DNA from 3 places in the Streptomyces sp. NPDC051940 genome. Region 2 is predicted to be linked to each of the others. Evidence: riboswitches for the same ligand, from Rfam matches in the RefSeq annotation. Region 2 holds a riboswitch; each other region holds the start of a gene.
The links. Region 2 has a riboswitch for cyclic di-AMP ahead of AB0M28_RS16080 (transglycosylase family protein). Riboswitches for the same ligand answer to the same signal wherever they lie in the genome.

Region 1 (3,231 bases), on a different contig from region 2:
GCTCGGCGGGTGTCAGCCGGAAGATGCGGCCCGTACCGAAGGCGGCGGTGGCCCACTCGCGGGGCCAGGCCGGCTGCTCGCCGATGTACCGCATCAGGTTCTGCATACGGGCGGAGGCCACCTGGTGGCTGGTGCCGATGTAGGCGGCGACGCCCTCCGGGTCGTCCGCGAAGTCCGCCCAGTGCATGTCGTAGCGGTCCGCGCTGTGCCGCCACCACCGCTCGCGGCCGTCGGCGCCCTGCCGCGGCGCCTCCTCGATGTAGCCGTACTCGGCGAGCTTGCGCAGGTGGTAACTGACCAGCGAGACGGGCTCGTCGACCTGCTCCGCGAGCTGGGTGGCGGTGGCCGTGCCGGCCGCGACCAGCGCCCGGTCGAGCCGGATGCGCAGCGGATGGCCGAACGCCTTGAGCGCCGCTACGTCGGTGATCTTCTTGGCTGCCATGCCCTTCACCGTAGATACAAAAGAAAAACTGCGCAATAGTTTTTGCGCAACAAATCTTTTGCATCAGTGCAACGGCGAGGCCCGGGGCCATTGCGCCCCGGGCCTCCCCGTGTTCGGGTGGCGTACGCCGCCTAGACGTCCACCCCGTACCCGCGCAGCCAGGCGACCGGGTCGATCGCCGTGCCCCACTCCGGGGTCGTCCGCACCTCGAAGTGCAGGTGCGGGCCGGTGACGTTGCCGGTGGCGCCCGACAGGGCTATCCGGTCGCCCGCGTCGACGGTCTGCCCGACGGAGACGTCTATCTGGGAGAGGTGGGCGTACATCGAGTAGTCGCCGTCGGCGTGCTCGATCATCACCTCGTAGCCGAACGAGCCGTCCCAGCCGGCCTTGACGACCTTGCCGTCGACGGCGGCCTTGACGGTCGTGCCCACCGGCACCGACCAGTCCTGGCCGGTGTGGACGCCGGTGGACCAGTTGGAGCCGGACGCCTCGTAGCCGGCGGTGGGGGTGCCGCCGCTGACCGGCATGACGGCGGAGGGCTCGGTGGAGACCTGTGTGGTGGTCGTGGTCTGGGTGGAGGTCCCGGAGTCCGCCGAGGCGGTGTCGAGCGTGAGCTCCTCACCGGGGCTGATCAGGTTCGGGTCGTCGCCGATGACGGACTTGTTGGCCTCGTACAGGGCGGTCCAGCCGCCCTCCACGTCCTGCTCCATCGCGATGGTGGAGAGCGTGTCGCCGGACTGGACGGTGTACGTCGACTCCTCCGCGAACGCGGAGGTGGCGGTGGCCCCGATGACCGGCAGGGCGAGCGTGGCCCCGGCGGCGGAGGCTCGGGTGGCGATGCGGCGCGTGGCACTCGGGGCGCGGCGGCCGCGGTGACGGCCGGCGTTGGCGGAGGGCGTCGCGGGGGACGACGGCATCAAAGGTGTTCTCCTCTCCGGACGCCTGCGAGGTGAGCTGTCGGGTTCGGGTCGGAGTTCGCCCCGGCCGCGCTCGCGCGGCTTCACCCCAAGCCGCTTGGACGCAGCGGCAAGAGCCCGTTGGACGGACCCTCCCCCAAGCTCTTCGAGCAGGGGGTGCCCCCAGTCCCCCGCTCCCGCCCGGTGGCCGACGAGGCGGCCCGGTTTCGTCCCGCAAGGTCGCCGGGGGCGGGATTCGGCGGTCCGGCGATGCGGTGTTCGCGTCTCGAACGTCCGCAACGCTAGGGCGATCACGGATCGGAATTCAAGCTCATCAGACCAGCTGACCTTTTAATTCACCGGCGAACCCGGCAGGTTGCCGGTGAATTCCCCGCCCCGCTGAGACAAGATCCTATTTGTCACCAAAGTATTGACATCGACTTGGAATGCCAGAAGAATCCGCGCCCGAAGTCTCCTTGGCGGCCTCCCGGGGGAGCAGACCCGCACCGGCCGCTCGCTTGGCCCAGCGTCCGGCCCGGGCGCTGACTGTTTCCGCACGCGCTAAGGAGCAAGACAGATGACACCACCGTCCGCACGTTCCTGGAAGGCCTCGCGCCGGCAGGCTCTGGCCGGCATGGCCGGAGCAGCCGTGGCCCTGGGTGCAGCGAAACTGCCCGCCGCGTCCGCCGCGTCCCTGCGGGACAAGGCCCGCGCGCTGGCCCGCCGGATGACCCTCGAGCAGAAGATCGGCCAGCTGTTCGTGGTGGAGGTGGCCGGCCGGGACGCGTACGACGTGACGGACGCGGCCAAGGCGGTCAACCGCGGCCGCTACGGCGTCGACACCCCGGCCGAGGTGGTCCGCAAGTACCAGCCGGGCGGCGTCATCTACTTCTCGGCCCGCTCCGACGACAACCTCGGCGACCCGGCGCAGATCGCCCGGCTCTCCAACGGTCTGCAGGAGGTGGCGCTGGGCCTGCCGAACGGCACCCCGCTGAACATCTCCACCGACCAGGAGGGCGGCCTCGTCTTCCGGATGCCCACGCCGCCCACGACGGAGCAGCCCGGCAACATGGCGCTGGGCGCCACCTGGTCACCGGGCGACGCCTTCCGCTCGTACCAGATCATCGGCGAGGAGCTGAAGTCGGTCGGCATCAACGCCAACTACGGCCCGGTGGCGGACGTCAACGTCAACCCCGCCAACCCGGTCATCGGCATCCGCTCCTTCGGCGCCCAGCCCGAGGTCGTCGCCCAGTACGTCACGGCCGCCGTGCGCGGTCTGCACCGGGGCGGGGTGGCGGCCACCGCCAAGCACTTCCCCGGGCACGGCGACACCGACACCGACAGCCACTTCGGGCTGCCGCGGATCCCGCACACCCGCGAGCAGATGGACACGATCGACCTGCCGCCGTTCCGGGCGGCGATCGAGGCCGGGATCGAGACCATCATGACGGCACACGTCGTCGTGCCCTCACTGGACGCGAGCGGCGCGCCGGCGACCATGTCGCACCCGATCCTGACCGGGCTGCTCCGCGACGAACTGGGCTTCGAGGGGCTCGTCGTCACGGACGCCCTCGACATGCAGGGCGCCAGCGGCACCTACCCGCCGGACGTGGCCGCGGTGACGGCCCTCAAGGCCGGCGCGGACGTGCTGGTCCTCTCCCCCAACATGGACCTGGCGCACGGTGCGGTGCTGGCCGCCGTGAACTCGGGCGACATCCCGATGTCGCGGGTGGAGGAGTCCGTCGTCCGGGTGCTCACGCACAAGCTGCAGCGCGGCCTGTACGACGACGTCTTCGTCAGCCAGAAGCGGGCCGTACAGGTCGTGGGCAACGCGGAGTTCCTGGCCGACGCCCGGGAGATCACCAGCCGCTCCACGACCCTGATCAAGAACGA
Region 2 (3,231 bases):
CAACAACTCCCTGGGCGCCCTGCGCGGCCTGTACGAGCTCGGCGTGCGCTACATGACCCTCACGCACAACGACAACAACGACTGGGCCGACTCCGCCACCGACGAGCCCCGCCACGACGGGCTCAGCGGGTTCGGGGAGGAGGTCGTCCGCGAGATGAACCGCATCGGGATGCTCGTGGACCTCTCCCACGTCTCCCCCGCCACGATGCGCGACGCGCTGCGGGTCACCGAGGCGCCGGTCATCTTCTCGCACTCCTCCGCCCGCGCCGTCTGCGACCACCCGCGCAACATCCCCGACGACGTGCTGGAGCAGCTGCCCGCCAACGGCGGCGTCGCGATGGCCACCTTCGTGCCGAAGTTCATCCTGCCCGCCGCGATCGAGTGGACCCTGGCCGCGGACGCGAACATGCGCGCCCACGGTCTCCACGCGCTCGACCTCACCGAGGAGGGCAAGGCCGTCCAGCGCGCCTTCGAGGAGGCCAACCCGCGCCCGGTCGCCACCGTTTCCGTGGTGGCGGACCATCTGGACCATATGCGCGAAGTGGCAGGAATCGACCATATCGGTATCGGCGGCGACTACGACGGGACCGCCTTCACCCCCGCCGGACTGGAGGACGTGTCCGGCTATCCGCATCTCATCGCCGAACTTTTGCGCCGTAATTGGTCTGATTCGGACATTCGGCGACTCACATGGCGCAATGCCGTACGGGTACTTGGGGACGCCGAATCGGTCGGAACGGACATCTCCGGGCGTCGCGGACCTTCCGTTGCCGTGTTCCGATCAACAGTGGCGTAAGTCACCGATAAGGGCCCCGGGCGCCGTACAACCACTGTCCGATTAGTCGGAATTTCCGTCATCCGCCCTGCACAGGGGCGGTTTTGACGTTCCGTCGGAAGATCACCGCTATCGCATATCGAGAGAGATCCAGCGCGGACAGTGACTTTGGTCCGGTTTTCGACGGCCAAAGGATCATTCGACCTCCCACAGGAGCTTGTAAGCGGACGACCTGTGTGCCTACGGTGCACGCCGTGTTCCGCGAGTAAGTCGGAACGCCTCGCTGCCGGTACGCCGAATTCTGCCGCCGGCAGCGTGCAAGCGACTTATGTCACCAGGCAGAAGCGGGGGACCCAAGGTAGGTGCCCTCCCGTGCGCAGCACGCGGAGGGCTTGGGGTGAAGTCATGCCTCGTAACGGAAGATCCCATTCCGTTTCGACGGCAGGACCGGGCAATCTCCGCCCGAACCCGACAGCTCACCTCGCAGGCGTCGGAGAGGAGCACCGTCATGTCCGCACGCGCACGTCATCGCCGCCCGGGCCGGATAACCCGGACCCGCACCACTCTCATCCTCGCCGCCTCCGGCGCGGGTGTCGCCCTGCCGCTCGTCGCGGGCGGCGGCGCCGCCCAGGCCGCGTCCGTCGACACCTGGGACAAGGTCGCCCAGTGCGAGGCGACCGGCAACTGGGCCATCAACACCGGCAACGGGTTCTACGGCGGCCTGCAGTTCGTCCAGAGCACCTGGGAGGGCTACGGCGGCACGCAGTACGCGCCGCGCGCCGACCTCGCGACCAAGTCCGAGCAGATCCTCATAGCCGAGAAGGTCCTCGCCAGCCAGGGCCCCGGCGCCTGGCCCGTGTGCTCCGTCCAGGCGGGTCTGACCCAGGGCGGCCCGGCCCCCGAGTTCTCCTCCCAGACGGAGAGCGAGAAGCCGGCCACGGCCACCCAGGACTCGGTCAGGACCGAGACCAAGAAGTCCGAGACGGTCAAGAAGTCCGAGACGTCCAAGTCCACGACGCCCAAGGCCACCACCAAGCCCGGCACCTACCGGGTCGTCAAGGGCGACACCCTCTGGGACATCGCCCAGCGGCACGACGTCAAGGGCGGCTGGCAGACCATCTACGCCGGCAACAAGAAGGTCATCGGCGGCGACCCGGACCTGATCTTCCCGGGTCAGCGGTACGAGCTGGACAAGAAGTCCGAGGTGACCTTCGAGGCCCCCAAGGCCGCGAAGTCCTCCGCCACCCAGTCCTCGACGACCACCGCGAGCAAGTCCGGCGGCTCGACCACCGAGCAGTCCTCGGCCGGCACCCAGTCGCAGACCACCACCTCCGGTTACGTCGCCCCGGTCGGCAGCTCCGTCAGCACCCCGTACCGCGCCAGCGGCGGCATGTGGTCCTCCGGCTACCACACCGGTGTGGACTTCACCGCCTCCAGCGGCACCCCGGTGAAGGCCGTGGGCGCGGGCACCGTCGTCAAGGCCGGCTACGGCGCCGACGGCGGCGCGTACGGCAACGCGGTCGTCATCCGCCACGCCGACGGCCGCTACAGCCAGTACGCCCACCTGTCCTCGGTGGCCGTGCAGGAGGGCCAGAGCGTGACGGCCGGCCAGCAGATCGGCCTGTCCGGCGCCACCGGCAACGTGACCGGCCCGCACCTGCACTTCGAGATCCGTACGACCCCGGACTACGGCTCGGACATCGACCCGCTCGCGTACCTCCGGTCGCACGGCGTCAGCATCTGATCCAACGGGATCCGTCAGCACACCTGACAGCGCGAAGCCCCTCGGTTCCGGCGGACCGAGGGGCTTGGCCGTTCTCCGGCCCGGGCGCTCAGCAGGCGCAGAGGCAGAACGGGTGACCGGCCGGGTCCGCGAAGACCCGCCAGCTGCGCGTGCCGCCGCCGTCGTCCAGCAGCTTCGCGCCCCAGGCGATGACCTGCTCCTGGGCCGCGTCCATCTCGCCGGCCGGCACCTCCAGGTCGAGGTGGAACTGCTGCGAGCGGTCGGGGCGCGGCCACTGTGGCGGTACGTGGCCGGGGGCGAGCTGGAACGCCAGCCGGGCGCCGTCGTCCAGCGTGAGGTCGATCCAGTCGGCGTCGGCGGCGCCCTCCACCTTTCCGCCGAGGACGCGGGCGTAGAAGTCGGCGAGGGACCGCGGGTCGGGGCAGTCGAGGGCGACCGGCCCCAGGGTGGCGATGGCCATGCGTTACTCCTTAAGCCTTTCTACCGGTAACTGGGTGCGTTACCGCATCATGCCCCTCCACCGGTAACCTCGCAAGGGTGGACACACCGCCGGACCTGGAGCTCCTGCTCGACTTCGTCAACACGCTGGACGTGGAGTCGTGCGCGGACGCGCTGCCGGAGTTCCTCACCGACGCACGGGTGTCCCGGTACGGGCTGACCGAACCCGGTCCTGCGGTCGAACTGCGCGAGTCGCTGCGGGCGGTGTGCCTGG
Region 3 (3,231 bases), on a different contig from region 2:
CCCCGGAAGGCCTCACCTCCTCCCCCTTCTTCGAGCCCGCCCCTCTGATCGCGGCCCCGTTCCTCGGCCTCTGGGCGACGGTGGCCGTCGCCGTGGCCGCCCTCCTGGCCAACGTCGTCCTCGAAGTCGCCAACGGCACCGCCGACAAACCCGAGTCGATCATCGAGATGACCACCCAACTCGTCGTCGGCGTCATCGCCGTCTGCATCAACGTCCTCGTCCGCCGCGCCACCCGCCGCCTGGCGACCGCCCGCGTCGTGGCGGAGACCGCCCAGCGCGCCGTACTGCCCACCCCCGAGCACCGCATCGGCGGCCTGCAGGTCGCCGCCCGCTACCAGGCCGCGGACGCCGACGCCCGGATCGGCGGCGACATGTACGCCGTCCAGGACACCCCGCACGGCGTCCGTCTGATCACCGGCGACGTCCGCGGCAAGGGACTGGACGCCGTCGAGGCGGTCGCCGTGGTCATCGGCGCGTTCCGCGAGGCGGCGGAACAGGAGCGGCGCCTGGACGGAGTGGCCGCCCGGCTGGAGCACGCGCTGGCCCGGGAGGGCGTACGGAGGCGGGGGCTGGACCAGTTCGAGGGCTTCACCACCGCCGTACTCGCGGAGATCACCCCCGACGGCGAGCGGCTGCGCCTGGTGAACCGGGGCCATCCGGCCCCCGTGGTCCTGCTGGCCGACGGCGCCGTCCTGGTCTGCGAGCCGTCCACACCCTCCCTCCCCCTCGGCATGGGCGATCTGGGGGAGTGGCCGGACGAGACGCTGGAGCTGAACCTCCCCGCCGGCGCGACACTCGTCCTCTTCACCGACGGCGTGACGGAGGCCCGGGACGGGAAGGGCCGCTTCTACGATCTGGCGGACCGCCTGCACGGCCGGATCTTCAGCAGCCCCGAGTCGCTGCTCGACGGGATCATCGAGGACGTGTCCCGCCACACGGGCGGCAGGACGGCCGACGACATGGCCCTGATCGCCATCGGCCGTGACCCGCACCACGCCCCTGTCCACACTGCGTAATCAACTGACCCCCCTCTGCATAACGACTGACGCACCGTCAGCCCGAGACCGTAATCAAATCTCAACCCAACTTGTCCGATTCCGCCATGGCCTGCCCGTTTAAGTCCTCGCCAAAGGTGCAAGCCAAGGGCCTGAACGACTTGGAATCACCGGGGTTTCTCCACTAGCGTTCGATAACGCAGCGCGGTCGTCACTGCCGTCGCAAGAGACGGCACCGTGCGCCGACGCCGAATCCTGGAAGTGCAGCACCGGCAACACCAGCAACACCTGCGGCACCAAGGGAACCGGGGAACCAACCACCTTGGGGTGAATCGGGCGGACCTCCCACCGGAGGAAAACCCGTAGGAGACCTTCCTGCTCCGAACCCGTCAGCTAACCCGGTAGGCGAGAAGGAAGGAAAGGAGTACGCCTCCGTGGCGTCAAACAGGCCCGGCCCGGGCGCGTCGTACGACGATTACGTGTACGACGGCGAGAGTTACGAGGAAACCGGCTCCTGGGCACGCGAGGAGTGGGCACCCGGCCAGGACGATCTCCGTCCGACCCGCGGCCGGCGACGAGCCCCCAAGCAGACCCGCGGCAGCGTCGCCCGCAGCGGCGCGGTTCTCGGTGTCGGCGTCTTCGCGGCGGTCGGCGCCAGCAGCATGGCGCAGGCCCAGTCCAAGCCCCCCGTGGCGATATCCATGCCGGAGCCGGTCGCGGACGTCGCGCACGGCATATCCAGCAGCCTTCCGGAGGCGGAGTCCCTTCCGGGCGTCGGCTCCCTGTTCTCGGACGAGGACGACGCACCCGAGACCACCACCACGACCACCACGCCGCTCGTCCAGACCGGACTGGCCACCGACGACGGCGAGCAGACCACGGCCGACACCGGCGAGGCGCTCCGCGCCCGCATCCTGGAGCAGGCCGCGCAGCAGCAGGCCGAGGCCGACGCCGCCGAACTCGCGGCGCTGGAGCAGGCCGCGGCGGAGAAGGCGGCCGAAGAGGCCGCCCAGGCCAAGGCGGACGCCGAGGCCGAGGCGAAGCGCCTGGAGGAAGAGGCCCGCAAGAAGGCCGAGGAGGAGGCCCGCCAGAAGGCGGAGGCCGAGCGCCTGGCCAAGCTGGCGGCGAGCTACATAGCCCCGCTCTCCTCGTACACGATCACCTCCACGTTCGGCCAGGCCGGCGACATGTGGTCCAGCGGTTACCACACGGGCCTGGACTTCGCCGCCTCGACCGGCACCCCCGTCTACGCCGTGCACGGCGGCACCATCACCAGCGCCGGCTGGGCGGGTTCGTACGGCTACCAGATCATCGTCACCCTCGATGACGGCACCGAGGTCTGGTACAACCACCTGTCGTCGATCCTCAAGTCGTCGGGCGAGGTGACGACGGGCGACATGATCGGCCGCGTCGGCGCCACCGGCAACGTCACGGGCCCGCACCTGCACCTCGAGGTGCGCCCCGACGGCGGCTCCCCGATCGACCCGATGACCTGGCTCCGCAACCACGGCGCCACGGTCTGACCTGACCCGGCCGGGACCCCGCCCGCCGGGGTCCCGCCCACGGGCACTGCCCGCCGGGCCCTCCCACCCTCACGCCAACCAAGCACGCCCCGAACGCCGCCTTCCCCCGGCGTCCACAGGCGTGCCCCCGATCGCCGGCGGCCCTGGTGGCCTACCCCCCGACACCAGGGCCGCTCGGCATGTCCGCGCTCAGTCCGATGGACTACGAGGCGCGGGAAGCGGGTTCACCGGACCGCGGCCGAGGCGGAACATCCCGCTCCACGAGATCGTTGCCGCCTACATGACCTCTGCATCCACCACGCCCCACCGCCGGATAGGCGCCCTCTCCGTCTTCCCGCTCAACCTGGGCGGCAACGTCTTCGGCTGGACGGCGGACGAGACGGAATCGTTCAAGGTCCTGGACGCCTACGCGGCGGCCGGCGGCAACTTCGTCGACACGGCAGACGCGTACTCCGCCTGGGTCCCGGGCAACGAGGGCGGCGAATCGGAGACGATCCTGGGCCGCTGGATGGAATCGCGGGGCAACCGCGACGAGATGGTGATCGCGACGAAGGTGGGCGCACACCCGGCCCGCAAGGGCCTGTCGGCGGCGAACATCAAGGCGGCCGCGGAGGACTCACTCCGCCGCCTGAACACGGACCACATCGACCTCTACTACACGCACTTCGACGACGAGTCGATCGAGATCCCGGAGATCATCACGGCGTTGGACG

Region 1: another riboswitch for cyclic di-AMP. It lies ahead of AB0M28_RS03685 (peptidoglycan DD-metalloendopeptidase family protein); the one in region 2 lies ahead of AB0M28_RS16080 (transglycosylase family protein).
Region 3: another riboswitch for cyclic di-AMP. It lies ahead of AB0M28_RS31155 (M23 family metallopeptidase); the one in region 2 lies ahead of AB0M28_RS16080 (transglycosylase family protein).

Annotation. Positions count from the first base shown of each region.
Region 1 is NZ_JBFAXR010000005.1:6,121-9,351, forward strand. Features, by position in the region: gene AB0M28_RS03680 (helix-turn-helix domain-containing protein) at 1-442, opposite strand, end outside; gene AB0M28_RS03685 (peptidoglycan DD-metalloendopeptidase family protein) at 574-1,359, opposite strand; cyclic di-AMP (ydaO/yuaA leader) riboswitch at 1,368-1,526, opposite strand; gene AB0M28_RS03690 (glycoside hydrolase family 3 N-terminal domain-containing protein) at 1,916-3,231, shown strand, end outside.
Region 2 is NZ_JBFAXR010000034.1:49,128-52,358, reverse strand. Features, by position in the region: gene AB0M28_RS16085 (dipeptidase) at 1-796, shown strand, start outside; cyclic di-AMP (ydaO/yuaA leader) riboswitch at 1,058-1,278, shown strand; gene AB0M28_RS16080 (transglycosylase family protein) at 1,284-2,519, shown strand; gene AB0M28_RS16075 (VOC family protein) at 2,608-2,979, opposite strand; gene AB0M28_RS16070 (CGNR zinc finger domain-containing protein) at 3,057-3,231, shown strand, end outside.
Region 3 is NZ_JBFAXR010000110.1:25,519-28,749, reverse strand. Features, by position in the region: gene AB0M28_RS31160 (PP2C family protein-serine/threonine phosphatase) at 1-1,016, shown strand, start outside; cyclic di-AMP (ydaO/yuaA leader) riboswitch at 1,232-1,418, shown strand; gene AB0M28_RS31155 (M23 family metallopeptidase) at 1,430-2,518, shown strand; gene AB0M28_RS31150 (aldo/keto reductase) at 2,799-3,231, shown strand, end outside.